Regions from separate parts of the Streptomyces sp. NPDC017943 genome, predicted to be linked through region 3. Evidence: riboswitches for the same ligand, from Rfam matches in the RefSeq annotation. Region 3 holds a riboswitch; each other region holds the start of a gene.
What was found. Region 3 has a riboswitch for thiamine pyrophosphate ahead of thiC (phosphomethylpyrimidine synthase ThiC). Riboswitches for the same ligand answer to the same signal wherever they lie in the genome.

Region 1 (9,356 bases), on a different contig from region 3:
CTGTGCGTCGCCGACCTCGGCGCCTCCAAGAAGTTCTTCACCGAGCTCGGCTACGCGATCAACGAGCAGTTCAGCGACGACTCGACCGCCTCGGTCGTCATCAGCGACACCATCGTCGTGATGGTGCACACCAAGGAGAAGTACGCCCAGTTCACCCAGAAGGAGATCGCGGACGCGACCCGGACCAGCGAGGTGCTGATCGCGCTGAGCGCCGAGAGCCGCGCGAAGGTCGACGAACTGGTCGACAAGGCGGTCGCGGCGGGCGGTTCGGTCTCCGGCGAGACCCAGGACCACGGGTTCATGTACGGCCGGGCCTTCGACGACCCGGACGGCCACACCTTCGAGGTCGTGTGGATGGATCCGGCGGCCGTCCAGGGCTGACGGCGGCCGTCCAGGGCTGACGGCGGCCGTCCAGGGCTGACGGCGGCCGTCCAGGGCTGACCGGGGCTGTGCCAGCATGGGCAGGGTGCAGACGATGCCCGCCCATGCGGCCCACCACGACGACCGTGAGATAGAGACCCTCGAGGAGTTCGACGCGACCGTCTCGGCGCGCGGCACCCTCGCGGGACACCGCGTGCAGGCCGTGGACCTGACGGACCGTACGCGCGAACTGCTCGGCACGGACACGACGGGGGCCGTGTTCCTCGGCTGCGCGATGCGCGAGGACGCCGCGGCGAAGGTCCGCGCGGACGGCGCCCTGGTCTTCCCGCCGGTCCCGGGCCTGCCCTTCGACCCCTACCGCGGCCTGCTGTACTCGCCGGAGGAACTGTTCGCGTCCCTGGCCGACGGCTACGAGGCCACGCCCGACGCCCTCGCCTACGCCTGGTTCCAGCGGACGAGGGCCGACCGGGACATCCACGCCTCGATGCTGCGCGCCGTCCACGACGACTCCGTCTCGGACGCGCTCGACGAACTCCTCACCGGCGCCCGGGTGGTGGGCGTGATGGGCGGCCACGCGATGGCCCGCGGCACCGAGAGGTACGCGGGCGCCGCGCGGCTCGGCCGGGAGCTGGCCCGGGCCGGGTTCACCGTCGCCACCGGCGGCGGCCCCGGCGCCATGGAGGCGGCCAACCTCGGTGCGTACGCCGCCCCGTTCGACGACGGCATGCTCACCGAGTCGCTCGAACTCCTCGGCAAGGAACCGCACTTCACTCCGTCGATCACCCGATGGGCGACGGCCGCCTTCGAGGTCCGCTCCCGCCACCCGCGCGGCGGCCGCTCCGTCGGCATCCCGACGTGGTTCTACGGCCATGAACCGCCGAACGCGTTCGCCTCCCACATCGCCAAGTACTTCGCCAATGCCACCCGGGAGGACGGGCTGCTGGCCCGCTCGAACGCGGGCGTGGTGTTCCTGCCCGGCGCCGCCGGGACCCTTCAGGAGATCTTCGACAACGCGACGCCCAACTACTACGAGTCGCGCGGCGAGCCCACGCCCATGGTGCTCGTCGACCGGGACCACTGGACGCGGAGGCTGCCCGCCTGGCCCCTGCTGCGCACGCTGGCCGAGGGCCGCTCGATGGAGTCGCGGATCGCTCTGGTGGAGCGGATCGAGGAGGCACCCGAGGCGTTGAAACGTCTGGGCGGTTAATAAGAAGGCAAAGCCGGTCCCCGCACGTGGCATATGCGTTGACACTGCTGATGAGCCGCTTATAGACCTGTGAGCCTCCCGGTGGTGCTGATGCTCAGTCAACACCGCCCACCACCCCCCTCTTTACGCACCCTGTAAAGGACAAACGTGGCAGTTCTGTCCGTATCCCGCCGTACGTCCCCGCGCCGCGCACGCACCGTGCGTGTCCTCGGTGTCGTCTCGGCCTCCGCCACGCTCGCGTTCGGCGCCGCCGGCAACGCGCTGGCCTGCAACATCAACGAGTTCTCGGCCGAGGCCAAGTGCGACGGTGACAAGGGCGTCATCGCCGTCACCGACGTCGACCCCGCCGGCATACCGGCCACGGTCACCGTGTACCTGCAGAACAACGGCGCCGACGCGAAGAAGGTCGGCGAGCAGGTGGTCAAGGGCACCCGCAAGGGCACCACGATCACCTTCGCCGAGGAGTGGAAGCCGAACGCCGAGTACCGCATCCACGTCAAGGCGGCTTCCTACGTCGACGAGGACATCGAGCCCAACCTCGTGACCCCGGCCACCGCCTGCAAGAAGGAGGAGGAGAAGCCCCCGGCGACCACGCCGGCCACGGCCACTCCGAGCCCGTCGGCCCCGTCGGCCTCCCCCTCGAAGCCGGCCGAGGAGTCCGAGGCTCCGGCTCCGAACCCCTCGGAGAGCGACAGCCCCGTGCCCGCGGGCAACGCGCCCGCCCCGGCCGGTGAGTCCAACCTCGCCGAGACCGGCGCCGACTCCCACACCGGCCTCATCGCCGGCATCGCGGCGGCCCTGGTCGTCGTGGGTGGTGGCGCGGTGTTCCTCGGCATGCGCCGCCGGGCCAAGAGCGACAGCTGACGCCCGCAGACCGCGACGCCGTGGCCCGTCCCCGACCGGGGGCGGGCCACGGCCCGTTCAGCGGAAGCTCGCCCGCTCCAGCCAGAACTCCAGCAGCGCCCGGTCGCCGAGCACCTCCACCTCCGGTGTGTCGAGCGGAAGCCGGCGGTAGAAGGCCAGCAGCACGGAGGTGAGGGGCCCGCGCAGGGCGACCGTGGCCTTCGCGTGGCCCCGACGCCAGCGGACGCCGTCCCCGGCGAGTTCGATCAGCCACTCGGCGTTCAGCTCCGGCCCGGTGTCGGTGGCGTGCAGATGGATGCTCCGGCCTCCGCCGCGCAGGTCGGCCACCTGGTCGTCCGGCTGCGTCCGCTGAGCGTGGCGCAGGATCTCCAGCCACTCGTCGATCGCGTCGGCCGCCACGTCGGGGGCGACCTCGTAGGGCAGCCCGGCCGCGAGGGCCGCGTCCGCCCGGTGCACCGTGATCTCGTGGGTCATGCGACGGGCCCAGAACCCCGAGGTGAGGATCCCCGCCCAGCCCCAGACCTTGGCGTCGGGCCCGGCCTCGCGCAGGGTGGCGACGAGCCGCTCCCCGGATTCCGCCAGCCAGGCGTCCAGCGCGGCGGTGTCCCCCGCCGGCCCGGGTCCGCCGCCGCCCTGCACCCGCTCCTCGGGGACGTCGTCCTCGGCCCGGGTGCGCACCAGCAGCTCCGCCCAGCGCAGGGCGCCTCCGGTGTGCCGCACCAGGTCCTCCAGCGACCAGTCGGGACAGGTCGGCACGGCGGCGGACAGGTCGGTACCGGAGGTCACCACCGACCTCAACAGGCCCACCTGACAGGCGATTTCGTCGCAGTAGCGCTCGTGCGGAAGTGGCGTCATGCCCACGACCCTAGGCGCCGGCGTTCAGTCGAGCACCACGATTTCCGCCCCGTCGAACTCCACCCCGACCCGCTCCCCCACGGCGGGCGCCGCCCGCAGCGCGCACGCCGCCTCCAGACGCGGGGCGTCCTCGGGCTGGAGGTGGACGGCGACATGGGTCCCCCGGAAGGTACGGGCGGCCACCGTGCAGGGCAGGCCCTGGCCGGCGGGCACCAGCCGCACACCGGCGGGCCGCACCAGCAGCGTCCGGCTGCCCTGCGGTGCGTCCGGCGGCACCGGCACCTTGCCCCACGGCGTGTCGGCGGCCTCGGCGCCGACGGTGGCCGCGACGACGTTCTCGAAGCCCAGGAAGCGGGCCACGAACGCGTCGGCCGGCCGCTGCCACACCTCCAGCGGCGTACCGGACTGGGCGATCCGCCCGTCCCGCATCACCACGACCCGGTCGGCCAGCGCGAAGGCCTCCCCCTGGTCGTGCGTCACGGCGAGCACGGTCGTGCCCAACCGGCCGAACAGCTCCCTCAGTTCGACGACGAGCCGCTCGCGGAGCGACCGGTCGAGCTGCCCCAGCGGCTCGTCCAGCATCAGCAGCCGGGGGTTGGGCGCCAGCGCCCGGGCCAGGGCCACCCGCTGCTGCTCCCCGCCGGACAGCGCGGCAACGGACCGCCGGGCCGCGCCCGGCAGACCGACGAGGTCGAGCAACTCCCTTACCCGCTCGGCCTGCTGCGCCTTCGACACACCGTGCATCCGCAGACCGAACGCCACGTTCCCACCGACGTCCCGCTGCGGGAACAGCTGGTGGTCCTGGAACATCAGCCCGACGCCCCGCCGGTGCGCCGGCACCCCCGCCTGGTCCCGCCCGTCGAGCAGGATCCGCCCGGCGTCCAGCGGCTGCAACCCGGCGACCGCCCTCAGCAGCGTCGACTTGCCGCTGCCGCTGGGCCCGAGCACGCACACGACCTCGTGCTCGGCGACCCCCAGGCCGACCGCGTCCAGCACGGCCCGCCCGCCGAAACGGACCGTCGCCTCGTGCAGAGCCAGCAGCATCAGAACTCCCCGGTCCGATCGGTGCGCAGCCTCTCCAGCACCAGCAGGGCCACGGCGCACACCACCATCAGAATCGTCGAAAGGGCCATCGCCTGGCCGTAGTTGAGGTCACCGGGCCGTCCCAGCAGTCGCGCCACCGCCACCGGCAGGGTCGGGTTGTCGGGCCGCGCGATGAAGACCGTCGCCCCGAACTCCCCGAGGGAGACGGCGAAGGCGAAGCCGGCCGCGATCAGCAGGGCCCGCCGCACGATGGGCAGGTCCACCTCCCGCCACACCCGCCACGGCGAGGCCCCCAGCACCGAGGCCGCCTCCCGCAGCCGCACGTCCACCGCCCGCAGCACCGGCAGCATGGTGCGCACCACGAACGGCACCCCGACCAGCGCCTGCGCGAGCGGCACCAGGATCCACGAGGACCGCAGGTCCAGCGGCGGCTCGTCGAGGGAGATCAGGAACCCGAAGCCGACGGTCACCGCGGACACCCCGAGCGGCAGCATCAGCAGCGCGTCGAAGCCGCGCACGAACCGCCCGGCGTCCCGGCGGGTCAGCGCGCCGGCGGCCAGCGAACCGACCAGCACGGCGATGGCGGTGGCGGCGACGGCGTAGGACAGCGAGTTGCCGACCGCCTCGATCGGCGGGACCAGGAACATGCCGCCGTCCTGGCGGGTCAGCGCCCGGTAGTAGCCGAACCCGGGGGTGCCGAGGGAGCGCTGCACCAGCACGGCCAGCGGCAGCACGATCAGTACGGCGACGGTGGCCAGCGCCCCGGCCAGCAGCGACCACTGCCCGGCCCCGCGCGGGCGGCGCGCGGTCACCGCCGCGTCCACGAGCCGCAGGGCCGTCTCCCGCCGCCGCACCGTCCAGGCGTGCAGGGCGAGGACCGCGCCCACCGCGGCGAACTGGATCAGGGTGAGCACGGCCGCCGTGGACAGGTCGAAGATCTCGGACGTCTGCCGGTAGATCTCCACCTCCAGGGTGGAGAAGGTGGGCCCGCCGAGGATCTGGACGACACCGAAGGAGGTGAAGGTGAACAGGAAGACCATCAACGCGGCGGCGGCCACCGCCGGGGCGAGGGCGGGCAGGGTCACCTTCCGCCAGGCGGTCGCCGGGGAGGCGCCGAGCATCCGCGCGGCCTCCTCCTGCCGCGGGTCGAGCTGCGCCCAGAGCCCGCCCACCGTCCGCACGACGACGGCGTAGTTGAAGAAGACGTGGGCGAGCAGGATCGCCCACACCGTGGTGTCCAGCCGCACGCCCCACAGCTCGTCGAGCAGCCCGCCGCGCCCGGCCAGCGCCAGGAACGCCGTCCCGACGACGACCGTCGGCAGCACGAACGGCACGGTCACCACCGCCCGCAGCACCTGCTTGCCCGGGAAGTCGAAGCGCGCGAAGACGTACGCGCCGGGGAGCGCGATCAGCAGCGTGAGCGCGGTGGAGACGAGCGCCTGCCAGGTGGTGAACCACAGCACGTGCCGCACGTCGGACTGCCCGAGCACCTCCCCGATCCGCGCCGGGTGCCAGGCCCCGCCGGTCTTCAGACCGCGCGCGACGATCGCGGCGACGGGGTAGGCGAAGAAGACCGCGAAGAACGCGACGGGCACGGCCAGCAGACCGAACCGTGCCGCCGCGCCCCGCCTGCGGGCGGCTACTTCAGTACGAGCGAGGTCCACGACTTGACCCACTGGTCACGGTGGTCGGCGATCTTCGCCGGGTCCATGGTCTGCGGGTCCTTCGCCTGCGGCCCGTACTTCTCGAACTCCGGCGGCACCTGGGCGTCCTCGCGCACCGGGTGGACGAACATGTTGAGCGGCATGTCCTCCTGGAACCGCTTGCCGACGAGGAAGTCGAGGAACGCCTTGCCGCCCTCGGCGTTCCGCGCGTTGCCGAGCAGGCCCGCGTACTCGACCTGCCGGAAGCAGGTGCCCTCGGCGACGCCGGTCGGGGCGGTGTCCGGCTTCGGGTCGGCGAAGACGACCTCGGCGGGCGGGGAGGAGGCGTAGGAGACGACGAGCGGCCGGTCGCCCTTGGCCTTCCGGCCGCCGGCCGAGCCGGAGAACTCCTCGTTGTAGGCCTGCTCCCAGCCGTCGACGACCTTCACGCCGTTGGCCTTGAGCTTCTTCCAGTAGCCCTCCCAGCCCCGGTCGCCGTACTTCGCGGCGGTGCCGAGCAGGAAGCCGAGGCCGGGCGAGGACGACGAGGCGTTCTCGGTGACCAGCAGGTCCTTGTACCGGGGGTCGGCCAGGTCGTCGAGGGTCCGCGGCGGCCGGAGGTCGTGCTCGGCGAAGTACTTCTTGTCGTAGTTGACGCAGACGTCGCCGGTGTCGACGGGGGTGACCCGGTGCTCGTCCCGGTCGACGCGGTACTCGGGAGCGATGCGGTCCGAGCCCTTCGGTTCGTACGGCTGGAACAGGCCGTTGTCGAGGGCGCGGGAGAGCAGGGTGTTGTCGACGCCGAAGAAGACGTCGCCCTGCGGGTTGTCCTTGGTGAGGATGGCCTTGTTGACGGCCTGCCCGGCGTCGCCGTCCTTCAGGACCCTGACCCGGTAGCCGGACTGCTTCTCGAAGGCCGCGAGGACGTCCTTGGAGGCGGCCCACGAGTCGTGGCTGACGAGCGTGACGGTCCTGGAGTCGCCCGACCCCTGACCCCCGTCCGAGGACCCGCACGCCACGAGCGTGCCGGCCAGGCCGAGCCCGACGACCGCGGCCGTCAGGCGCTTCGCGTTGATGCTCACTTCATTCCTCCTGGAGTGACCAGGAGAAGACGCGGCCCTGCCCGGGACTTCCGTGGTCCCGGGCAGGGCGCAACAGCTCGAGTGGTGACCGATCTCCCTACCCAGAATGACCTGGGCCAGGTTCGGAGGGTCTGCGGCCGTGCCGCACTCTCAGCGCTGTGGCGCTCCCCTGTCGGAATATGCAGATGTGGATACGGCGATCAGACTACCGTTCGGTGGCCGCGAGCTGACCACACGCCCCGTCGATCTCCTGACCCCGGGTGTCCCGGATCGTCACCGGCACACCGTGGGCGGCGATGGCCTCCACGAACGCCTTCTCGTCCTCGGGCCGGGAGGCGGTCCACTTGGAGCCCGGCGTGGGGTTCAGCGGGATCAGGTTGACGTGCACCGGCTTGCCCCGAAGGAGCCGGCCGAGCCGGTCACCACGCCAGGCCTGGTCGTTGATGTCCCGGATCAGCGCGTACTCGATGGACAGCCGCCGCCCGGACCTGGCGCTGTACTCGAACCCGGCGTCCAGCACCTCGCGCACCTTCCACCGGGTGTTGACCGGCACCAGCGTGTCGCGCAGCTCGTCGTCCGGGGCGTGCAGGGAGATCGCCAGCCGGCACTTGAAGCCCTCGTCGGCGAAGCGGTGGATGGCCGGGACGAGGCCGACGGTGGAGACGGTGATGCCGCGCTGCGACAGCCCGAGCCCGTCCGGCTCGGGGTCGGTGAGGCGGCGGATGGCGCCGACGACCCGGTTGTAGTTCGCGAGCGGCTCGCCCATGCCCATGAACACGATGTTGCTGAGCCGGGCGGGACCGCCGGGGACCTCCCCGTCCCGCAGGGCGCGCATGCCGTCGACGATCTGGTGCACGATCTCGGCGGTGGACAGGTTCCGGTCGAGACCGGCCTGCCCGGTCGCGCAGAACGGGCAGTTCATCCCGCACCCGGCCTGGGAGCTGATGCACATGGTCACCCGGTCCGGGTAGCGCATCAGCACGGACTCGACGAGCGTCCCGTCGAACAGCCGCCACAGGGTCTTGCGGGTGGTGCCCTCGTCGGTGGACAGGTGCCGCACGACGGTCATCAGCTCGGGCAGCAGCGCCTCCCGCAGCCGGTCACGGCTGCCGGCGGGGATGTCGGTCCACTGCTCCGGGTCGTGCGCGTACCGCGCGAAGTAGTGCTGCGACAGCTGCTTGGCACGGAACGGCTTCTCCCCGACCGCGGCGACGGCCTCCTTGCGCTCGGCAGGAGTGAGATCGGCGAGATGCCGCGGCGGCTTCTTGGCTCCGCGGGGGGCGACGAAAGTGAGTTCTCCGGGTGCAGGCATAACTCCCCCAGTGTCGCAGATCGATTCCCGTTGCCGGGCCCGAGCGGGCTGGGGGCACTCATCCGCAGGTGGCGACCGCCGGTGGCGGCCGGCCCGGGCGGTCCGGACGGCCCGGGCGGCCCGGTGACGGCCCAGGGCCGGGCACGGGCGTCCCCGGCCCCGCCCGGCGAGCGGTCACGGCGGTGCCGGGGCCGTGGGACGTCTCACGCCCCGGGCCGCTCCAGCCGGTCCTTGAGCAGCCGTTCGTTGCGCGGGAGTTCCTTGCGGGCCTGGGCGCGGACGACGAGCGGGACCAGGACCTTGCCCATGCCGTGGCCCTCGAAGTCGACGTCGATCGTGACGTGGGAGCGGCGCCCCTCGTCGAGCGGCTCGACCTCGCCGTGCACGCGGGCCCGGACCGGGCCGTCCACCGTGCGCATGCCCCAGCTGTGCGGAGGGTCGTACTCGGTGACCTCCATGGTCATCGGCACGATCCGGTCGCGGCCGACGTGCCGCCTGACCCGGACCCGGGTCCCCACCCCCACCGGCCCCTCGTCCAGCCACTCGGCGGACACGGCGCTCAGCTGCCACTCCGGCATGCGCGGGGCGTCCGTGACGTAGGCGTACACCTCCTCGGGACGGCGGTCCACGTCGATGCTCTCTCGGATGACGGCCATGGCGGCCTCCTTCGGGAGGTACAGGTGCATCGTCCCACCTCGGGTCCGCGAAGTCGCCCGGAACGGCGGTGGGCCCCCGCCCTGCCGGACGGAGGCCCACCGAGTCGTACCGCTCGCCTCAGCCGGAACCCACGAAGAGCACCAGCAGCAGCCACACCACCGGAGCGGTCGGCAGCAGCGAGTCGAGCCGGTCCATGATGCCGCCGTGCCCCGGCAGCAGCGTGCCCATGTCCTTGATGCCGAGGTCCCGCTTGATCATGGACTCACCGAGGTCGCCCAGCGTGGCGCTGACGGCGACCGCGAGGCCGAGGA
Region 2 (9,356 bases), on a different contig from region 3:
GCGGCTCGCAGTGACCTGCCGCCGGGGGCTACGGAAGCGGTACTGCTCTCGGACTCTGGGACTCTCAGAAACGGTACTGCTCGTCGAAGCCGTTCCCCTGCGGCTGCTGCCCGCCTCCCTGGTAGGGATAGGGCTGCTCCGGCGGGAGTTCCTGGCCGTACTCGTCGGTGCTGCGCTGCTGCGGCACCCACACCCCGCCGGGCGGCGTCTCCCCGGTGTAGCTGCCCGAGTACGCGTCCTGCCCGTAGCCCTGCTGGCCGTAGTACTGCTGGTCGCCGTAGCCGGTGTCGTAGGAGGCACCGGCGTAGTTCGACGAGCCGATGTACGGGTCGGAGTAGGCGGCGTACTGCTGCTGGCCGGTGCTGTCGTAGCCCTGCTGCTGGCCGTAGCCCGAGTAGTCGTAGGAGTAGGACTGGTCGGCGCCCTGGGCCGCGTACTGGTCCTGGGGCGGGCCCGGGTAGCCGGTGTCGCCGTAGACGCCGTAGGTGCCGGTGTCGTCGGGCATGGGCTGCGGCTCGTAGACGGCGGTGTGCGCGTCGTCGGCCGCGCGGCCCTGGCGCACCGGGGTGAACACGTCGTCGTGGTCGTCGTCCTGGCCGTAGGCGTCGGTGTCCCGGCTGCGCCCGGCGTCTTCGTCGCCGTAGCCGCCCTCGGCCTCCAGGCCGGAGACCTCCAGGGTCGGCTCCTGGCGTCCGCGCTCACCGCGGCGGCGCTTGCTGCCGCCGAGCACCGGCGCGTTGACCGCCCAGCCGGCCGCGAAGCCGCTGCGGAACGACAGGGTGACGTAGGTCTGCCCGACCGCGAACGCGGCCGCGCCGAGTCCGATCACCACGACCGACGGGATCAGGACACCGACCACGACGCCGAGGAACCCGACGAAGGCCAGCAGCCGCCAGCGCAGCCGCGCCTTGTACTGCAGGAGCACCTCGCCCAGCAGCCACAGCGCGACGATGCCGAACGCGATGTAGAGGACCGCCCAGCCCATGTACGCCCCTCTCCCAGTGGCCGTTACGCAGTGTGTCGTATATCGGTGCGAACGGTCTAGGCCTGCGATGGGTGGTGCAGGCCCAGGTTCTCGTAGATTTCCAGGGTCGCCGTGGAGTTGTTGAGCGTGATGAAGTGCAGCCCGGGCACGCCTTCGGCGAGCAGCCGCGCACAGAACTCCGTGGCGAATTCGATCCCAATGGAGCGTACAGCGGCCGGATCGTCTTGTGCTGTGAGGATCCGCTCTTTCAGGGCGTCCGGGAACGCGGCGTTGGTCAGGGAGCCGATGCGCTCCAGCGTCCGCACACTGGCGATCGGCATGACCTCGGGGATGATCGGGGTCTCGCAGCCGGCGGCCGCGACCCGGTCGCGCAGCCGGAGGTAGTCCTCCGGCTGGAAGAACATCTGCGTGATGGCGTAGTCGGCGCCCGCGCGGCACTTGTCGACGAAGTGGCGGACGTCGGTCTCCCAGTCCGCGGAGCGCGGGTGCATCGCCGGGAAGGCGGCCACGCCCACGCAGAAGTCACCGGAGGCTTTGATCAGTTCGACGAGTTCGGAGGCGTAGGCCAGTCCTCGCGGGTGCGGCACCCAGTCGCCCATGGGGTCACCGGGCGGGTCGCCGCGCAGGGCGAGCATGTTGCGGATCCCGGCGTCCGCGTACTGGCCGATGATGTTGCGCAGGTCGGCCACCGAGTGGTCGACCGCGGTGAGGTGGGCGATCGGCGTGAGGGTGGTGTCGGAGGCGATCGCCTCGGTCGCCTTGACCGTCCCGGCGCGGGTCGAGCCGCCCGCGCCGTAGGTCACGGAGACGAAGTCGGGTGCCACGGCCTCGACCCGGCGCAGCGCGTTCCACAGGTTCCGCTCGCCCTTCGGGGTCTTGGGCGCGTAGAACTCGAACGAGTACGTCGTCTTGCCGGTCGCGAGCATGTCGCGCACGGTGCGGGCGTGGTCCGACCTGATGGATGCGGTGCCGAGGGCCATACCGGCAGGTTAGCCAGGGGCGGGCGGTCCCCCAACCGGGCACGGGATTTTGCACCTTTTGTCCACTTGTTGTCCATCCTTCTGTCCACTCCTTGGACAGAAGGACGGCTCAGGCGAAGGACGCTTCGGACGGAAGGCCGGTTCACCGCTCGCGCAGGCGCTCGGCGAACTCGGCCGCCGCGGCACCCGGGTCACCGGCCTCGGTGATCGCCCGTACGACGACGACCCGCCGGGCGCCCGCGTCCAGGACCTGGTCGAGGTTGCCGAGGTCGATGCCGCCGATGGCGAACCAGGGGCGGTCGGTGCCGAGGCCGGCCGTGTACCGGACCAGGTCCAGGCCGGGGGCGTGCCGGCCGGGCTTGGTGGGGGTCGGCCAGCAGGGGCCGGTGCAGAAGTAGTCCACGCCCTCCTGCCGGGCGGCCGCGGCGGCCTCGGACTCGGCGTGGGTGGAGCGGCCGATCAGCACGTCGTCGCCGAGGACGGCCCGGGCCGCGGGGACCGGGAGGTCGCCCTGGCCGAGGTGCAGGACGTCGGCGCCGGCGGCGTGGGCGACGTCCGCCCGGTCGTTGACCGCGAGCAGCTTGCCGTGCCGGGCGCAGGCCTCGGCGAACACCTCCAGGTGCGCCAGCTCCTCGCCCGCCTCCATGCCCTTGTCGCGCAGCTGCACGATGTCGACGCCCCCGGCGAGGACGGCGTCCAGGAACGCGGGAAGGTCGCCCTGGCGCTTGCGGGCGTCGGTGCAGAGGTAGAGCCGGGCGTCGGCGAGCCGGGCCCGGGCGGTGGTGGCGGCGGTGCCGGTCATACGAGTCCCCCTCGGTTGTCGGTGGCGCGGACCCCACCCGCCTGCCCGCGCGGAGCATGCGGGCGCCGGGGTCCGGTGGTCGGCGCGGACCGCCCCCGCCCGTACGCCGTGGGTGGGCGCGGGCGCGGCGCCCGGCCGGTGGTGCGGGCGGACACGCGCGCCTGCCCGGTGCGCGAGGGCGGGAGGCCTGTGCAGGCCGGTGCGGTCCCGTCCCAGGGGGCGGCCCCGCCCGCCGGGGTCCCGGCCGGGCGTGCGCGTCCCGTGCGGGACCGACCCGGGCACCTTACGCGCAGCCGGCCCGGGTCCGCCCGCCCCGGCCCGTGCGGGGACAGGGTCCGGATCCTCAGAGGGGCCCGTGCGCGGGCACGGCGCGGTCCCGGGCCGTGACCCCGAGGATCACGGCCCCGCACCGGGCGGCTGTCCGGATCCGGCCCCGCTCGCGCGGGGCCGGACGGCCGGCCCGTCGGATCGGGGTCAGACCGCGAGCGCCTGCGCGCGGCGCTTCACCTCCGTGCCGCGGTTCTCGCTGAGCGCCTGCGCCGGGGTGCCGGGCAGGCTGGGGTCGGGGGTGAAGAGCCACTCCAGCATCTCTTCGTCCGTGAAGCCGTCGTCCCGCAGGAGCGTCAGGGTCCCGGTGAGGCCCTTGACGACCTTGTCCCCGTCGATGAAGGCGGCGGGGACGTGCAGCGCGCGGTTCTCACCGCGGCGTACGGCGATGAGCTGGCCCTCCTTGACCAGCTGCCGCACACGCGTCACCTCGACGCCGAACTGCTCGGCGATGTCGGGGAGGGTGAGCCAGGCGGGGACGAGAGCATCGATCTTTGCGTCAATCTCGGTCACGGTGACAAGCCTGCCATCCGCCACCGACAGTCGGAAACCGGCCCGGTCCACCCGGGCGCCCCGGCCCCGTCCACCCGGGCGCTCCGACCCCGCCCACGCAGGCGCCCCGGCCCGCTCCGCCCGGGCCCGGCCCTCAGGCCGTGGCCGCCTTCATCGGCCGGGCCGGGTCCGCCAGCAGCACCCGGTTCATCGGCGTGCCCGACTCGATCAGGCGGCGGCCCTGGGCCAGGTCCCGGGGGCGGCCCACCGCCAGCAGCGCGACCAGCCGCTCGTCCCGCAGCCAGCACGCCGTCCAGGCCGGGCCGGAGGGGTCGCCCCGCCACAGCAGCGCGTCGGCGGCCGCGTGGTGCCCGGCGTACTGCACGAACCGGCCGAACTGCTCGGACCAGAAGTAGGGCACCGGGTCGTACACCGCGGGCGGCTCGCCCGAGGCCCCGCCGACGATGTTCGCGGCGACCGTGCGCGGCCCCTGCAGGGCGTTGTCCCAGTGGTGCACCAGCAGGCGCTCGCCGTAGCGGCCCGAGGGGAAGGAGGCGCAGTCGCCGACGGCGTACACGTCGGGCACGCGGGTGCGCAGGTGCGCGTCGGCGACGATCTCGCCGTGCGCGCCGAGCTCGACGCCGGACCCGGCCAGCCAGGCCGTGGCGGGGCGGGCGCCGATCCCGACGACGACCGCCTCCGCGGGCAGCCGTGAGCCGTCGTCCAGGACCACCGCGCCGGGCTCGACCCGCGCCACGCGCGCGTGGGTGCGCAGGACGGCGCCCGCGTCGGCGTACCAGCGGGCCATCGGCGCGGCGACCTCGGCGGGCAGGGCGTCGGCGAGGGGACGGCCGGCGGCCTCCACGACGGTCACCGAGCAGCCCGCCTCGCGCGCGGCCGTGGCGAACTCCGCGCCGATCCAGCCCGCGCCCACGACCACGATCTCGTGCCGGGCGGCCAGCACCGGCCGCAGCCGCTCGGCGTCGTCCAGGGTGCGCAGCAGGTGCACGCCGGGCACGCCCTGCGCGCCGGGCAGCCGGACCGGCTCGGCGCCGGTCGCGACCACCAGGACGTCGTACGGCACGGGCCCGGCCTCGGTGTCCAGCTCGTGATCGCCGGGGCGCAGGCCCAGCACCTCGCAGCCGAGGCGCAGTTCGATGCCCAGGGCCTCGAAGTCCACGTCGAAGGCGGAGCCCTCGGCCTTGCCGAGCAGGACGGCCTTGGACAACGGCGGGCGGTCGTAGGGCTGGTGGGGCTCGGCACCGATGAGGCTCACGGTGCCGGTGAAGCCCTGTTCGCGCAGGGCGACCGCGGTCTGCACCCCGGCCATGCCCGCGCCCGCCACGACCACGCGCCGCGGCGCGGACGGGCCTGGTTCCTGCGTCTGCTCGCTCACCTGATCACCATAGACACCTGACGTTCCGTCAGTCAGTGCTCCTGCGCCGTGAGCTGCTCCACAACGCTGGTGCCGCTGCCCGGCCCGGACTCCCACTCCCAGGTCTCCTCCAGCCGCACCCGGCCGTCGGGCAGCTCCACGACCGTCGAGACGCAGTGCCCCGAGGCGGTGGTGCCGTCCCGCCTGAGCTGGACGTAGCGGAAGTCGAGCCTGTCACCTTCCCGGATACCCACGAGATGCCCGCGTACGACGTCCCCGCCCGCGTAGTCGGCCCAGATCTCGCCGTCCCGCTCGTGGTAGCGGAACCGGGTGCGGGTCCCCACCTGACCGGGTGCCTGGTCGGCGACCGGGGCGAGGACGAGACCGTCGAGGGATCGGGCCATGGGGGAAGGCTCCCTTACTGCGGTGTGCGGGGTCGGGCTAGGGTGGCCAACGTAGAGCACTCGCGGGAGCCCGGGCGCACCGGGCTGAGAGGGAGGCTGGCGGCCTCCGACCGTACGAACCTGATCCGGGTCATGCCGGCGAAGGGAGGGGCTGGACGCCCATGTCGCGCACGTCCACCACATCAGACGTCCTCGTCGTCGGGGGCGGGATCATCGGCCTGGTCACGGCCTGGCGGGCCGCGCAGCGCGGGTTCGCCACGGCCGTGGTGGATCCCGAGCCCGGCGGCGGGGCCGCCCAGGTCGCCGCCGGGATGCTGGCCGCCGTCACGGAACTGCACTACGGCGAGCAGACCCTGCTGGGGCTGAACCTCGCCTCGGCCCGCCGCTACCCGGAGTTCGCGGCCGAGCTGACCGAGCTGACCGGGCACGACCTCGGCTACCGCCGCAGCGGCACCCTGGCCGTGGCCCTCGACGCCGACGACCGCGCGCACCTGCGGGAGCTGCACGCCCTCCAGCAGCAGTCGGGGCTGGACTCGCAGTGGCTGTCGGGGCGGGAGTGCCGCCGGCTGGAGCCGATGCTCGCGCCGGGGGTGCGCGGCGGGCTGCGGGTCGACGGCGACCACCAGATCGACCCCCGGCGCCTCGCCGCGGCCCTGGTCACCGCCTGTGAGCGGGCCGGGGTGGTCCTGCACCGGGCGTGGGCCGAGCGGCTCACCGTGGCGCGGGACCGGGCCGCGGGTGTGGTCACCGACGACGGGACCGTGCTGGGCGCGGGGCAGGTGGTGCTGGCCGCGGGCAGTCTCAGCGGCCGGCTCGCGGGCGTCCCGGACGAGGTGCTGCCCCCGGTGCGGCCCGTGAAGGGCCAGGTGGTGCGGCTGACCATGCCGGCGCGGCACGGGCCGTTCCTGAGCCGCACCGTGCGCGCGGTCGTGCGCGGCAGCCACGTCTACCTGGTGCCACGCGAGAGCGGCGAGCTGGTGATCGGGGCGACCAGCGAGGAGCTGGGCTGGGACACCACCGTCACCGCGGGCGGCGTCTACGAGCTGCTGCGCGACGCCCACGAGCTGGTGCCGGGCATCACCGAACTGCCGCTCACCGAGACCCGCGCCGGGCTGCGCCCCGGATCCCCGGACAACGCCCCGCTGTTCGGCCCGACGGCCCTGGACGGGCTGCTGCTGGCCACCGGGCACCACCGCAACGGCGTGCTGCTCACACCGGTGACCGGCGACGTGCTGGCGCACGCCCTGGCCACGGGCGAACTGCCCGCCGAGGCCCGCCCCTTCACCCCGGAGCGCTTCCGCGCCGTCACCGCACTCCAGGAGCAGCCCGCGTGAACATCTCCGTCAACGGCGAGCCCCGCCGCGTCCGGCCCGGCACGGCCCTCGACACGGTCGTGGCGTCCCTCACGACCTCGTCCTCGGGAGTGGCCGCCGCCCTCAACGAAACCGTCGTCCCGCGCGCGCAGTGGCCCGCCACGCCCCTGTCCGAGGGGGACCGCGTGGAAGTCCTCACCGCCGTCCAAGGAGGCTGACCATGGCCGACGATCCGTTCGTCCTCGCAGGCACGTCCTTCACCTCCCGCCTGATCATGGGGACCGGCGGGGCGCCCAGCCTGGACGTGCTGGAGCGCTCCCTGGTCGCCTCCGGCACGGAGCTGACGACCGTGGCGATGCGCCGGGTGGACGCCTCCGTGCACGGCTCGGTGCTGTCCGTCCTCGACCGGCTCGGCATCCGGGTGCTGCCCAACACGGCGGGCTGCTTCACCGCGGGCGAGGCCGTCCTCACCGCCCGCCTCGCCCGCGAGGCCCTGGGCACGGACCTGATCAAGCTGGAGGTCATCGCCGACGAGCGCACCCTGCTGCCGGACCCGATCGAGCTGCTGGACGCGGCCGAGACACTGGTCGACGACGGCTTCACGGTGCTGCCGTACACCAACGACGACCCGGTGCTCGCGCGGAAGCTGGAGGACGTGGGCTGCGCGGCGATCATGCCGCTCGGCTCGCCGATCGGGTCGGGGCTGGGCATCCGCAACCCGCACAACTTCGAGCTGATCGTGGAGCACGCGCGCGTGCCGGTGATCCTCGACGCGGGCGCCGGGACGGCCTCGGACGCGGCCCTGGCGATGGAGCTGGGGTGCGCGGGCGTGATGCTGGCCTCGGCGGTGACGCGGGCGCAGGAGCCGGTGCTGATGGCCGACGCGATGCGGCACGCCGTGGAGGCGGGCCGGCTGGCCCATCGGGCGGGCCGGATCCCGCGGCGGCACTTCGCCCGGGCGTCCTCGCCGACCGAGGGCGTGGCGGCGCTGGACCCGGAGCGTCCGGCGTTCCGGTAGGCACGTCCGTCCTTGCGGGGCACGTCACAGGTCCGCTGCAGTCCCGCCCCGAGGACGGCCGGGGGGCGGGGGCTGTCGGTCACGGCTCGTACACTCGCCTGCGTGGACACGACCCTTCAGGACCCCTTGGTCGGGCAGGTGCTCGACGGCCGGTACCGCATCGACGCGCGGATCGCGGTCGGCGGGATGGCCACGGTCTACCGGGCCGTGGACACCCGCCTCGACCGGGTCCTCGCGCTCAAGGTGATGCACCCCTCGCTCGCGGTCGACGGCTCGTTCGTCGAGCGGTTCATCCGCGAGGCGAAGTCGGTGGCCCGGCTGGCCCACCCGAACGTGGTGCAGGTCTTCGACCAGGGCACCGACGGCGCGTACGTCTACCTCGCGATGGAGTACGTGGCCGGCTGCACCCTGCGGGACGTGCTGCGCGAGCGCGGGGCGCTGCAGCCGCGTGCCGCCCTGGACATCCTGGAGCCGGTGCTGGCCGCCCTCGGGGCCGCCCACCGGGCCGGGTTCGTGCACCGCGACATGAAGCCGGAGAACGTGCTGATCGGGGACGACGGCCGGGTGAAGGTCGCCGACTTCGGCCTGGTCAGGGCCGTCGACACGGTGACCAACACCACCGGCACGGTCCTCGGCACGGTGTCGTACCTCGCTCCCGAGCAGATAGAGAACGGCACCGCCGACCCCCGCGTCGACGTCTACGCGTGCGGCGTGATGCTCTACGAGATGCTCACCGGTGACAAGCCGCACGACGGGGACTCCCCCGCCGTGATCCTCTACAAGCACCTGCACGAGGACGTCCCGCCGCCCTCGGCCGCCGTGCCGGGCCTGGCGTACGAGCTGGACGAGCTGGTCGCCTCGGCGACGGCCCGCTCCGCGGAGGTCCGCCCGTACGACGCGGTGGCCCTGCTCGCGCAGGTCCGCGACGGACGCGCCCGGCTCACCGGCGACCAGCTGGACGCGGTGCCGCCGCAGGCGCTGGCGTCGGAGCACGACAACGCCGACGACCGCACGAGCGTGATCCCGCGTGCGCTGACGACACCGCGCCCGGGCTCCTCCGGCCGGGACGGCGCGACGCCCGACGCGGAGCTGAACCGCACCAGCCGTCTGGCGTCCCCGCCGCCGCCCCCGCCGTCTCGGCGCCGGGCGGTGCCGCGCGGCCCGCTGGCGGTCGTCGTGGCCCTCCTGCTCGTGCTGGGCGTGGGCACGGGCGTCTGGTACATCAACTCCGGCCAGTTCACCGAGGTCCCGCCGCTGCTGGCGAAGACCCAGGACCAGGCCGAGGACCGGTTGCGGGACGCGGGGCTGGAGCTGGGCAAGGTCGAGCACGCCCACAGCGACACGGTCGAGCGGGGCCGGATCATCAGCAGCGACCCCCGGACCGGGACGCGCATCCGGGGGAACGACGCGGTGGGCATCACCGTCTCCGACGGCCCCGCGACCGTGCGGGTGCCCGCCCTGGCCGGCCGGAAGCTGGCCGAGGCGCGGTCCTCGCTGAAGGACGACGGGCTGGAGCCCGGCATGGTGACGCGGGCGTTCAGCGAGGACGTGCCGCGTGGCGCGGTCGTCTCCGCGGAGCCGGCGGACGGCACCAAGGTGCGCGCGGGCACGGCGGTGGCGCTCGTCGTCAGCAAGGGCAGCCCCGTCGACGTCCCGGACG
Region 3 (9,356 bases):
GTCGTGGGCGACGTCCACGGCTACCTCGACCAGCTGGTGGCCGCCCTGCAGGAGAAGGGCCTGCTCGACACCGCCGGCAACTGGTGCGCGGGCACCGCCCGGCTGTGGTTCCTGGGCGACTTCACCGACCGCGGCCCGGACGGCATCGGTGTGATCGACCTGGTCATGCGGCTGTCCGCCGAGGCCGCCGCCGCCGGCGGCTACTGCAAGGCGCTCATGGGCAACCACGAGCTGCTGCTGCTGGGCGCGAAGCGCTTCGGCGACACACCCGTCAACTCCGGGGCCGGCACCGCCACCTTCCAGGCGGCCTGGCTGCTCAACGGCGGCCAGAAGACCGACATGGACCGCCTCCAGGACCACCACCTGCAGTGGATGGCCCGCCTGGACGCCGTCGAGGAGGTGGACGGGCACCTGCTCGTGCACTCCGACACCACCGCCTACCTCGACTACGGCCGCTCCATCGAGGAGGTCAACGACACCGTCCGCGAGACGCTCACGCGCAACGACGCCGACGAGGTCTGGGACCTGTTCCGCAAGTTCACCAAGCGGTTCTCCTTCCGCGACGAGGGCGGCGCCGACGCCGTGCGCTCGCTGCTCGAGACCTACGGCGGCACCCGCATCGTCCACGGCCACAGCCCGATCCCGTACCTGCTGGGCGAGGCGGGCTCCGAGGAGGACGAGGAGGCCACCGACCCCGTCGTCGAGGGTCCGCACGTCTACGCCGACGGGCTGGCCATCGCGATGGACGGCGGCGTGACGATGGCCGGGAAACTGCTGGTCCAGCAACTGCCCCTGGCCACCTGACCGTTCACCGGGCGACAGCGACCGTCCCGGAGGCCCCTCCCACGGGGGGCCAATTTCGGTAAACCCCCTGTCACCGCACACCGTCACCGCTCTACCATCGGCTTATCCGTAGCAGGCTCCCCTCCGTTTCTGCCCGACGGCTCGTCAGCATGCCGAGCCCCAAGCCCTACGGAGCATCGGGGGATGCACATGAACAGCGTTCCGCAGCACCTGCTGAGCGAGGACCGCCAGGAGTACGAGCGGGTCCTCGATGAGGCGCTGCGCTCCGCCCCACACCGTCCGGAACTGTCCGCCGTCGGACAGCGGCTCAACTCCGAGCAGTTGCGCACCATGGCGCTGAACGCCACCGCGCTCATCACGGCCGCCGCGTCGGCCGAGTACCAGCACTACGTCAAGCTCCGCGACGAACTCCGTCAGCCCGCCCCGTCCGCCTCGGCGCCCGTGCGCGACACGGGCTCGTCCGAGGAGGGCTCGGGCGCGGCCGGGCTGGCCACGACCGTGGGCGAGGTCGCCGCCGAGACCGCCGGCGCGGGCGCCGTCGCCGTCGTCGCCGTGCTCGCCCCCGTCCTGGGCGGCACCGCCGCCGCTATCTTCCTGCTCGTCGGCTACATCCTGCGGATGATCGACCCCGACCAGGGATTCGCCCGGACCATGCTCACCACCGGCTGGGTGTTCGGCGCGGTGACCGCGGTCGCCATCCTGGTCGCCGCGGTCGGGCTGCTGCTCACCGCACTGCGCAACAAGCCGACGGCCGACACGGGCCCGTACGGCGAGCTGCGCAGAGAGGTCGACCGGGCCCGGGAGGCATGGCGCGAGGCACTGCTGGAGCGGGGCATCCTGCCGTTCCTGCGGGAGGCGCTCGCCAACCCCGGCGCGGCCGCCGCGCTCCACCACCCCGCGCCCTCGGCACCGGTCAGCCGCATGCCCCACCTGGGGTACGACCGCCCGGGCTTCTCCAGCCCGGACGACGGAGGCCGCGGCTCCCGGCCGAGCTTCAGCAGCCCGGACTACACGAGCCCGGACTTCGGGGGCCCGGAGCACCAGCCGGACTAGCCCCGGGCACCCGCTCCCCGACAGGCGCCCGACGACCCGCGCTCCCCGGACGACCGGGGCGACGGGAAGCGGGGTCCCGGTTTCACGCCAGGCGCCGGACGATCTGCGCTGCCACCCTCTCGACCGACGTGCGCCCGTAGGTGTGCACCAGAGCGAGATGGAAGAGGGCGGGGGCGAGTGGAGCCCACCGATGGATGCGATCGGCACGGAGCATGTACTTGATGACCGGCGCAGGGCGGAAAGGCACGTAGTCGATGGTCTGGTGTTCCCATCGGTCCGCGACCCCGCGGCTCATGCGCGATTGCAGCCCCTCACAGGTCAAGTCCGTCAGCCTGGCCTGGAAATGGGCGCTCCAATGACGCTTGTCGAGGTCCAGCACGAAGGCCAGCAACTCGAGTGCGTACTCGTTCGGCTCGATCGCAAGCTCCTCCCGCATACCCCGCCGGGCGACGCCGTGCAGGTCGGGGGCGCTTCGGCCCGACGAGTCGATGTGCCGGGACAGCCCTTCGTTGACGGAGGAGTTCCACACGCCGGGAGCCATGCGAACCCGGTCGCTTCGACGGCTGACCACCAGCATGTCGTCAGCGGTCACCACCGCGATGTTGACGGCGAAACTGCAGTGCAGAAACGCGGGGGCCCGCAGCGGATCGTCCGGGTCGAGATAGCGGGTGCGCGGGGTCGTGCCGTCGGCCAGCCGGCGATCGAGCTGCTGGGCCGCGAGGAACGTGTAGTAGTCCGTCGGGCGCAACCGCAGGTGGATCTCGGGCTGCTCGTCGAGAGCGGTCCGGGACACGTCGAAGGACTCGACCGCATAGCGTGAACCGTTCCACAGGGGGGTCCGGCCTTCTGCCCGCAGGCGCACGCTCTCCGCCTCGATCTCCTCCCGCCAGCCCGCCATGTCCGCGGGCAGCCGGATCTCCTCGTCGAGTACCTGGACGAAGACGGAGTCGTTGGCTATGGACGACTCGCCGTCCCCTTCCACGATCAGGGCGGACGTGTGAAGGGGGCCCAAGGAGAAGGTCCGCCACGCCGGGCCGGACTCCTCCCGCTGCCGGAGGCTGCGTACCGCCCTCATGGAGCGAGTACGCAGCCTGTACCAGGCGTCCTGCAGCGGTTGCTGGAAGAGCACCGCGCACAGCATCCCCAGCACGGCACCGACGACTCCGTTGGCCACGTCAACCCCACCCATGCCAGGCATGGTAGGGACTGCGATCACACCGCGCGTGATCTTGTCCTGTTCAGGGACCGTGGATCTGCGTGAGCCGGCTCAGTCCGCGATCGGCAGGTACACCCTGTTCCCGCTCGCCGCGAACTCCTTGGACTTCTGCGCCATGCCCTCCTCGATCTCGCTCCGGCTGCCGCCGTGCTCCCGGCGGATGTCCTGCGAGATCTTCATGCTGCAGAACTTCGGGCCGCACATCGAGCAGAAGTGGGCCGTCTTGGCCGGTTCCGCGGGGAGGGTCTCGTCGTGGAACTCCCGGGCCGTGTCCGGATCGAGGGCCAGGTTGAACTGGTCCTCCCACCGGAACTCGAAGCGGGCGTCGGACAGGGCGTCGTCCCACTCCTGGGCGCCCGGGTGCCCCTTGGCGAGGTCGGCCGCATGGGCGGCGATCTTGTACGTGATGACGCCGGTCTTCACGTCGTCGCGGTTCGGCAGGCCCAGGTGCTCCTTGGGCGTGACGTAGCACAGCATCGCCGTGCCCCACCAGGCGATCATCGCGGCGCCGATACCGGAGGTGATGTGGTCGTACGCCGGCGCGACGTCGGTGGTCAGCGGGCCGAGCGTATAGAACGGGGCTTCATCGCAGATCTCCTGCTGAAGGTCGATGTTCTCCTTGATCTTGTGCATCGGGACATGCCCCGGACCCTCGATCATGGTCTGTACGTGGAAACGCTTCGCGATCCGGTTGAGTTCCCCGAGCGTCCTCAACTCCGCGAACTGCGCCTCGTCGTTGGCGTCCGCGATGGAACCGGGCCTGAGACCGTCACCGAGCGAGTACGTGACGTCGTACGCCGCGAGGATCTCGCAGAGTTCCTCGAAGTTCTCGTACAGGAACGACTCCCTGTGATGCGCGAGGCACCAGGCCGCCATGATCGAGCCGCCGCGGGAGACGATGCCGGTCTTCCGGTTCGCGGTGAGCGGCACGTAGGCGAGACGCACGCCCGCGTGGACGGTCATGTAGTCCACGCCCTGCTCGGCCTGTTCGATGACCGTGTCCTTGTAGATCTCCCACGTCAGCTCCTCGGCGCGGCCGTCGACCTTCTCCAGGGCCTGGTAGAGCGGCACGGTGCCGATGGGGACGGGGGAGTTGCGCAGCACCCACTCGCGCGTGGTGTGGATGTTGCGGCCGGTGGACAGGTCCATCACCGTGTCGGCACCCCAGCGGGTCGCCCAGGTCATCTTCTCGACCTCCTCCTCGATGGAGGACGTCACCGCGGAGTTGCCGATGTTGGCGTTGACCTTCACCAGGAACCTCTTGCCGATGATCATCGGCTCGATCTCCGGGTGGTTGACGTTGGCCGGAAGAACGGCGCGGCCCGCCGCGATCTCGTCCCGCACCACCTCGGGTGCCACGTTCTCCCGGACAGCCACGTACTCCATCTCCGGGGTGATCTCGCCCCGTTGTGCGTAGGCGAGCTGCGTGACCGCCTTGCCGTCCCGGCTGCGGCGCGGCTGGCGCGGGCGCCCGGGGAAGACGGCGTCGAGGTTGCGGAGGCCGCCGCGGGGCGAGGTGTGCTTGATGCCGTCGTCCTCGGGACGGACGGGGCGGCCCGCGTACTCCTCGGTGTCGCCGCGGGCGACGATCCAGTTCTCGCGCAGGGGGGCCAGACCCCTGCGCACGTCGGTCTCGACGAGTGGATCGGTGTACGGGCCGGACGTGTCGTACAGCGTCACCGACCGCCCATTGGTGAGGTGCACCTGCCGGACAGGCACGCGCAGGTCGGGGCGGCTGCCCTCGAGGTACGCCTTGTGCCAGCCGATGGACTTCCCGGCCTCCTCGGACTGTGCGTCCTGAACGGAGGCAGGCGTGCGTGCGTCCTTGTTGGTCATGAGACCTACTCCCTACGCCGGCATTACCCGGTAACAGGTTCGGCGGTCGACGCAGCGGCTTCCGTCCTCCGACGTTCCGTGGGAACCATCACCCGACTTCGGTGATGTTTCATGTGAAACATCGCTGGGACGAAGGTCAGCGCCCTCTCAGCCCGGTGCTCCGAGCTCCCGCGTGTACAAAAGGTGACTCCACGCTAGCGGCAATCTTGGCGCGGTGACCAGAGGGCCCCCCTCGTTCTTGCGATGATCGGTGGGTGACCACCACGCATCGCTCCCCCTACCCACCGCCCGAGCCGCCCCGCGGACCCGGCGCCGGCAACGGCAACGGCAACGGCAACGGCCGGGGAGACGACCACGACTTCGCCGCCGGTTCCGGCCATGGGCCGGGCACGGGGCGGGGACGCGGTCCTGCGGCGGTGCCGCCGCCGGGGCCACTCCAGGGTGACTGGCCGGGGCACGGACCGTCGGGTGGCTTCGGGCAGGGCCCGGGAGCTGAGCGGGGGTCAGGTACGGGACCGGGTTACGAGCAGGGCGCGGGTTTCCGCCCCGGCGACGGAAACGGTCCTGGAGCAGGCCACGGCGGCGGACACGGCCATGGTGCCGACCACGACGGCGTCGACGGCGGCGGGCACGGCGGACCCGGACACGGGCACGGCGGACCCGGACACGGGGGCGGCCACGGAAGCGGCCAGGGAGGCGGCCACGGCTCCGATCCTTCTCCGGGGGGCGGGCACGGGCACTCGCACAGCCACGGCCCGGCCGCTCCCGTCTCGCAGCATCTACGCAAGGTCATCGCCGCTGTCCTGATCCCGTTCGCGGCGGCCGTACTCATCGGCCTGGCAGTGCTGTGGCCGGGCGGTGCGCCGGGCCACGAGCGCACGGGCGTCGGGTTCGACCGGCAGACGCAGCAGGCCACGGTCACCAAGGTCGTGGAGGTGAGCTGCAAGGAGGCCGGAGCGCAGGGCGTCCCGCCCACCGGCGACACCTCCACCGCCGAGGGCTCGTCCGCGAAGCAGCAGGAGGAGGGCACCTGCAAGCGGGCGACGATCCGCGTCGACACCGGCCCGGACGAGGGCCGCACGTTCACGGAGATCATCCAGCCCGACCAGTCCCGCCAGTTGAGCGAGGGCCAGGGGGTCGTGGTCGCCTACGAGCCCTCCGCGCCGAAGGATCTGCAGTACTCGGTCACGGACGTCGACCGGCGGCTGCCCCTCAGCCTGCTCGCGGGTATCTTCGCGGTCGCCGTGGTGGTCGTCGGGCGGCTGCGGGGCCTCATGGCGCTCATCTCGCTGGCCATCAGCTTCATGGTGCTGAACTTCTTCATCCTGCCCGCGATCCTGCAGGGCTCGAATCCGCTGCTGGTGGCGGTGGTCGGCTCGAGCGCGATCATGCTCATCGCGCTGTACCTGTGTCACGGCCTGTCCGCGCGGACCTCCGTGGCGGTGCTGGGCACGCTCATCTCGCTGCTGCTGATCGGCGTCCTGGGTTCGGTGTTCATCGACTGGGCCGCCCTCACCGGCAACACCGACGACAACACCGGCCTCATCCACGGCCTCTACCCGACGATCGACATGAGCGGTCTGCTGCTCGCCGGGATCATCATCGGGTCGCTCGGTGTGCTCGACGACGTGACGGTCACCCAGACCTCGGCGGTGTGGGAACTGCACGAGGCCAATCCCACGATGGGCTGGCGGGGGCTCTACCGCGCGGGCATCCGGATCGGCCGTGACCACATCGCCTCGGTCGTCAACACGCTCGTCCTGGCCTACGCGGGTGCCGCGCTGCCGTTGCTGCTGCTGTTCTCGATCGCGCAGAGCAGTGTGGGGACGGTCGCCAACAGCGAGCTGGTCGCCGAGGAGATCGTGCGCACGCTGGTCGGCTCGATCGGCCTGGTCGCCTCGGTGCCGGTCACCACGGCCCTGGCGGCGCTCGTGGTCTCCGCGGACCGTCCGGGATCGCAGCCGGCCGCGGAGGCCGCCGCCGCACCCGCGCGTGGAGGCAGAGGCCGCCGCCGCAAGCGCTGACGCGCGCCCGGGGGACACCCGCCTCATCCACGGCGGCGCCCCGCCCTCGGTCCCGACGGCACCTCACAAGAACGTTCCCGCAACCGTCCGGCGGCGTCCGGTGAAGCGTTCCTCCACCGTGCCGCGCGGACAGTCGGTCAGCCGGCGCCCTGTTCGGCGAGAATGCGGTCCAGCGCCTCGTCGAGATGGGCGTCGAAGTCGGCGAGGGAACCTTCCTGTCCCAGGGGCACCAGCTTGTCGGTGCGGTCGAGGAAGGCCACCAGCGGGGCCGTCGATGACCGGAACAGCGCCTGATCGCTGCCGACCTGAAGGCGGATCAGCACCTCGCCCAGCGCGTCGGGTTCGACGGGCGTGACCCGCACGTCGCCCTCCCCGCACGGCCGGCCGACCCCGTCGATCAGCAACTCCCGCCCGAAAGCCCAGGTGACCGGGGCGTCGCCCGGCAAGTGGAACGTCAGTCGGACGGCATAGGGATCACTGGTCTCATAGCGCAATTCCACCGGAATGCGGAACGAGAGCTCCTCGGACACGAGAAAGCTCATCATGACCTCTGCCTGTACGGACTCGCGCATCGATAACCCCGTCATTCGCCGTCGACTGGCCGGGTACGAACCTCTGACACTGGGAGGAATCTTGCTGAACGTACACAGCAGATCACAAGGAGTGAGTTTTCACATACTGATAGAGAGCGCCAGCGAGCCGAGCATCCGGCCGATCTCGCACTGCAACTGCCGGGCCGCAGGCAGCAGACGGTGCTCCTGGTGAGCCGGCAGCGAGATGGCGACGGTCGCGGCCGTGGCGCCCAGGGTGAGGGGGATCGCCGCGCAGACCGCGCCGAGGGCGTACTCCTGACGCTCGGTCACCGGCTCCATCCGCCGCAGCCGCTCCAGTCGCCTCAACAGGTTGTGGCTGTCCCGCACCGTATACGGCGTGAGCGCCTGCACGGGATAGCGGTCGAGGTGGTCCCGCCGGGCCTCCTCGTCGAGCTGGGACAGCAGACACTGCCCGATGGCATGCGCGTGCCCCGTCTCGCGGAAGTCGGCCCACTCCTCCACCGCCGGCGTACCGGGGCTGTCGGAGACGCACATGATCTCGATCTCGCCCTCGCGGTACACCGCGTAGTACACGGGCACGCCGAGGGTGTCACGCCAGTGCGCGAGGGCGTCCACCACCGTGCTGCGACGTTTCTGCCGTGCTCCGCTGCTGCCCAGCCGCTCGGCGGCCTCGCCGAGGAAGAACAGCCCCTTGTCCCGGCGCAGATATCCCTCGTGCACCAGGGTGCGCAGCAGGTGGTACGTCGTGGGCAGGGCCAGCCCCGTCTCGCGGGCCAGTTGCTTGGCCGGGGCGCCGTACTCGTGCCGGGCGACGGTCTCCAGCAGACGCATCGCGCGCTGCACGGATCCGATGAGCGTCGCCGGCGCTGCGGCGGGCGGCAGCGGTGGGACGGACGCCGCCGAGCGGGGCTGCGCGGGGACCGCGTGCAGGTGGACGGTGGCGGTGTCGGCGGGGACCAAGGGTCACTCCCGGAGCGCGAGGGGGAGACCGTGCGGGAAACACGGGTGGGGGCCGCTCGCGGGGTTGTCCCCGCGTCGAGTTCTGGACTCTATTCGCCCGCCACCGCGCGCAGACGGCCCAGGCGGGAATGTTCCCCCGCCCGAGGGAACCGGTGATCCCACCCGTTTCCCTCTACCCCCACCGGTGTCCCAGGGGTCTCACCAGTCGCTGCGGGACGAAGAACTCGAGGTGAACTTCCGTACGACGTAGATCAGTCCGCCGACCAGGGCCACGAAGACCAGCAGCTTGAAGAGCAGTCCGATGACGAACCCGACCACGCTGGCGATGAGTCCGCCGAACACGACCAGGGCGATGACCGGCACCGCGACCCACTTCACCCACCACGGCAGTCCCGCGAAGATCTCACGCATCGCCCTCGTCCTTGCCTCTCCGCCCGTTCGTGCCGGGTCCTGTCGGTTGTGCGGACCTCTGGTGTCCTGCACCCGATGCTAGGTCCGCGAGGGCGCCCGGCGGGGGGCTCGCACCCCCCGTCTGCCCCTGACCGAACCCCTAGGGAACCCCGAGGCGCCGCGTCAGCTCTCGGGCGGAGAGAAGACCACCACGACCCTCAGGTCCTCGGTGATGTGGTGGAACTTGTGGGCCACGCCCGCCGGTACGTAGACCACGCTGCCGCGCGCCACCTGGGTCGTCTCCAGGCCGACGGTGATCGAGGCGCGGCCGCTCACCACGAGGTAGACCTCGTCCTGGTGGTGCGGCTTCTGTGGATCCTGCTCACCGGCGTCGAGTGCGTACAGGCCGACCGACATGTTCTGCTCGCGAAGGAACTGCAGGTAGGCGCCCTCGTTGGCGGCACGCTCCGCCTCCAGTTCGTCCAGCCGGAATGCCTTCATGCCTTGTCCGCCCCTGCC

Region 1: another riboswitch for thiamine pyrophosphate. It lies ahead of ACH4C6_RS00440 (thiamine ABC transporter substrate binding subunit); the one in region 3 lies ahead of thiC (phosphomethylpyrimidine synthase ThiC).
Region 2: another riboswitch for thiamine pyrophosphate. It lies ahead of thiO (glycine oxidase ThiO); the one in region 3 lies ahead of thiC (phosphomethylpyrimidine synthase ThiC).

Annotation. Positions count from the first base shown of each region.
Region 1 is NZ_JBIRHH010000001.1:109,339-118,694, forward strand. It holds gene ACH4C6_RS00410 (VOC family protein) at 1-381, shown strand, start outside; gene ACH4C6_RS00415 (LOG family protein) at 467-1,588, shown strand; gene ACH4C6_RS00420 (LAETG motif-containing sortase-dependent surface protein) at 1,736-2,452, shown strand; gene ACH4C6_RS00425 (maleylpyruvate isomerase family mycothiol-dependent enzyme) at 2,510-3,307, opposite strand; gene ACH4C6_RS00430 (ABC transporter ATP-binding protein) at 3,332-4,351, opposite strand; gene ACH4C6_RS00435 (ABC transporter permease) at 4,351-6,015, opposite strand; gene ACH4C6_RS00440 (thiamine ABC transporter substrate binding subunit) at 5,991-7,076, opposite strand; TPP riboswitch at 7,153-7,257, opposite strand; gene rlmN (23S rRNA (adenine(2503)-C(2))-methyltransferase RlmN) at 7,282-8,388, opposite strand; gene ACH4C6_RS00450 (SRPBCC family protein) at 8,592-9,044, opposite strand; gene ACH4C6_RS00455 (phosphatidate cytidylyltransferase) at 9,163-9,356, opposite strand, start outside.
Region 2 is NZ_JBIRHH010000009.1:2,008-11,363, forward strand. It holds gene ACH4C6_RS26790 (phytoene desaturase family protein) at 1-14, shown strand, start outside; gene ACH4C6_RS26795 (hypothetical protein) at 65-985, opposite strand; gene metF (methylenetetrahydrofolate reductase [NAD(P)H]) at 1,042-1,965, opposite strand; gene thiE (thiamine phosphate synthase) at 2,108-2,767, opposite strand; gene ACH4C6_RS26810 (Rv2175c family DNA-binding protein) at 3,242-3,607, opposite strand; gene ACH4C6_RS26815 (NAD(P)/FAD-dependent oxidoreductase) at 3,741-4,982, opposite strand; gene ACH4C6_RS26820 (hypothetical protein) at 5,015-5,365, opposite strand; TPP riboswitch at 5,418-5,529, shown strand; gene thiO (glycine oxidase ThiO) at 5,527-6,699, shown strand; gene thiS (sulfur carrier protein ThiS) at 6,696-6,896, shown strand; gene ACH4C6_RS26835 (thiazole synthase) at 6,899-7,696, shown strand; gene pknB (Stk1 family PASTA domain-containing Ser/Thr kinase) at 7,799-9,356, shown strand, end outside.
Region 3 is NZ_JBIRHH010000004.1:569,297-578,652, reverse strand. It holds gene ACH4C6_RS16220 (metallophosphoesterase family protein) at 1-804, shown strand, start outside; gene ACH4C6_RS16215 (hypothetical protein) at 988-1,857, shown strand; gene ACH4C6_RS16210 (hypothetical protein) at 1,940-3,046, opposite strand; gene thiC (phosphomethylpyrimidine synthase ThiC) at 3,125-4,909, opposite strand; TPP riboswitch at 4,902-5,091, opposite strand; gene ACH4C6_RS16200 (YibE/F family protein) at 5,326-6,933, shown strand; gene ACH4C6_RS16195 (SsgA family sporulation/cell division regulator) at 7,071-7,505, opposite strand; gene ACH4C6_RS16190 (IclR family transcriptional regulator) at 7,605-8,369, opposite strand; gene ACH4C6_RS16185 (DUF5326 family protein) at 8,646-8,858, opposite strand; gene ACH4C6_RS16180 (cupin domain-containing protein) at 9,021-9,338, opposite strand.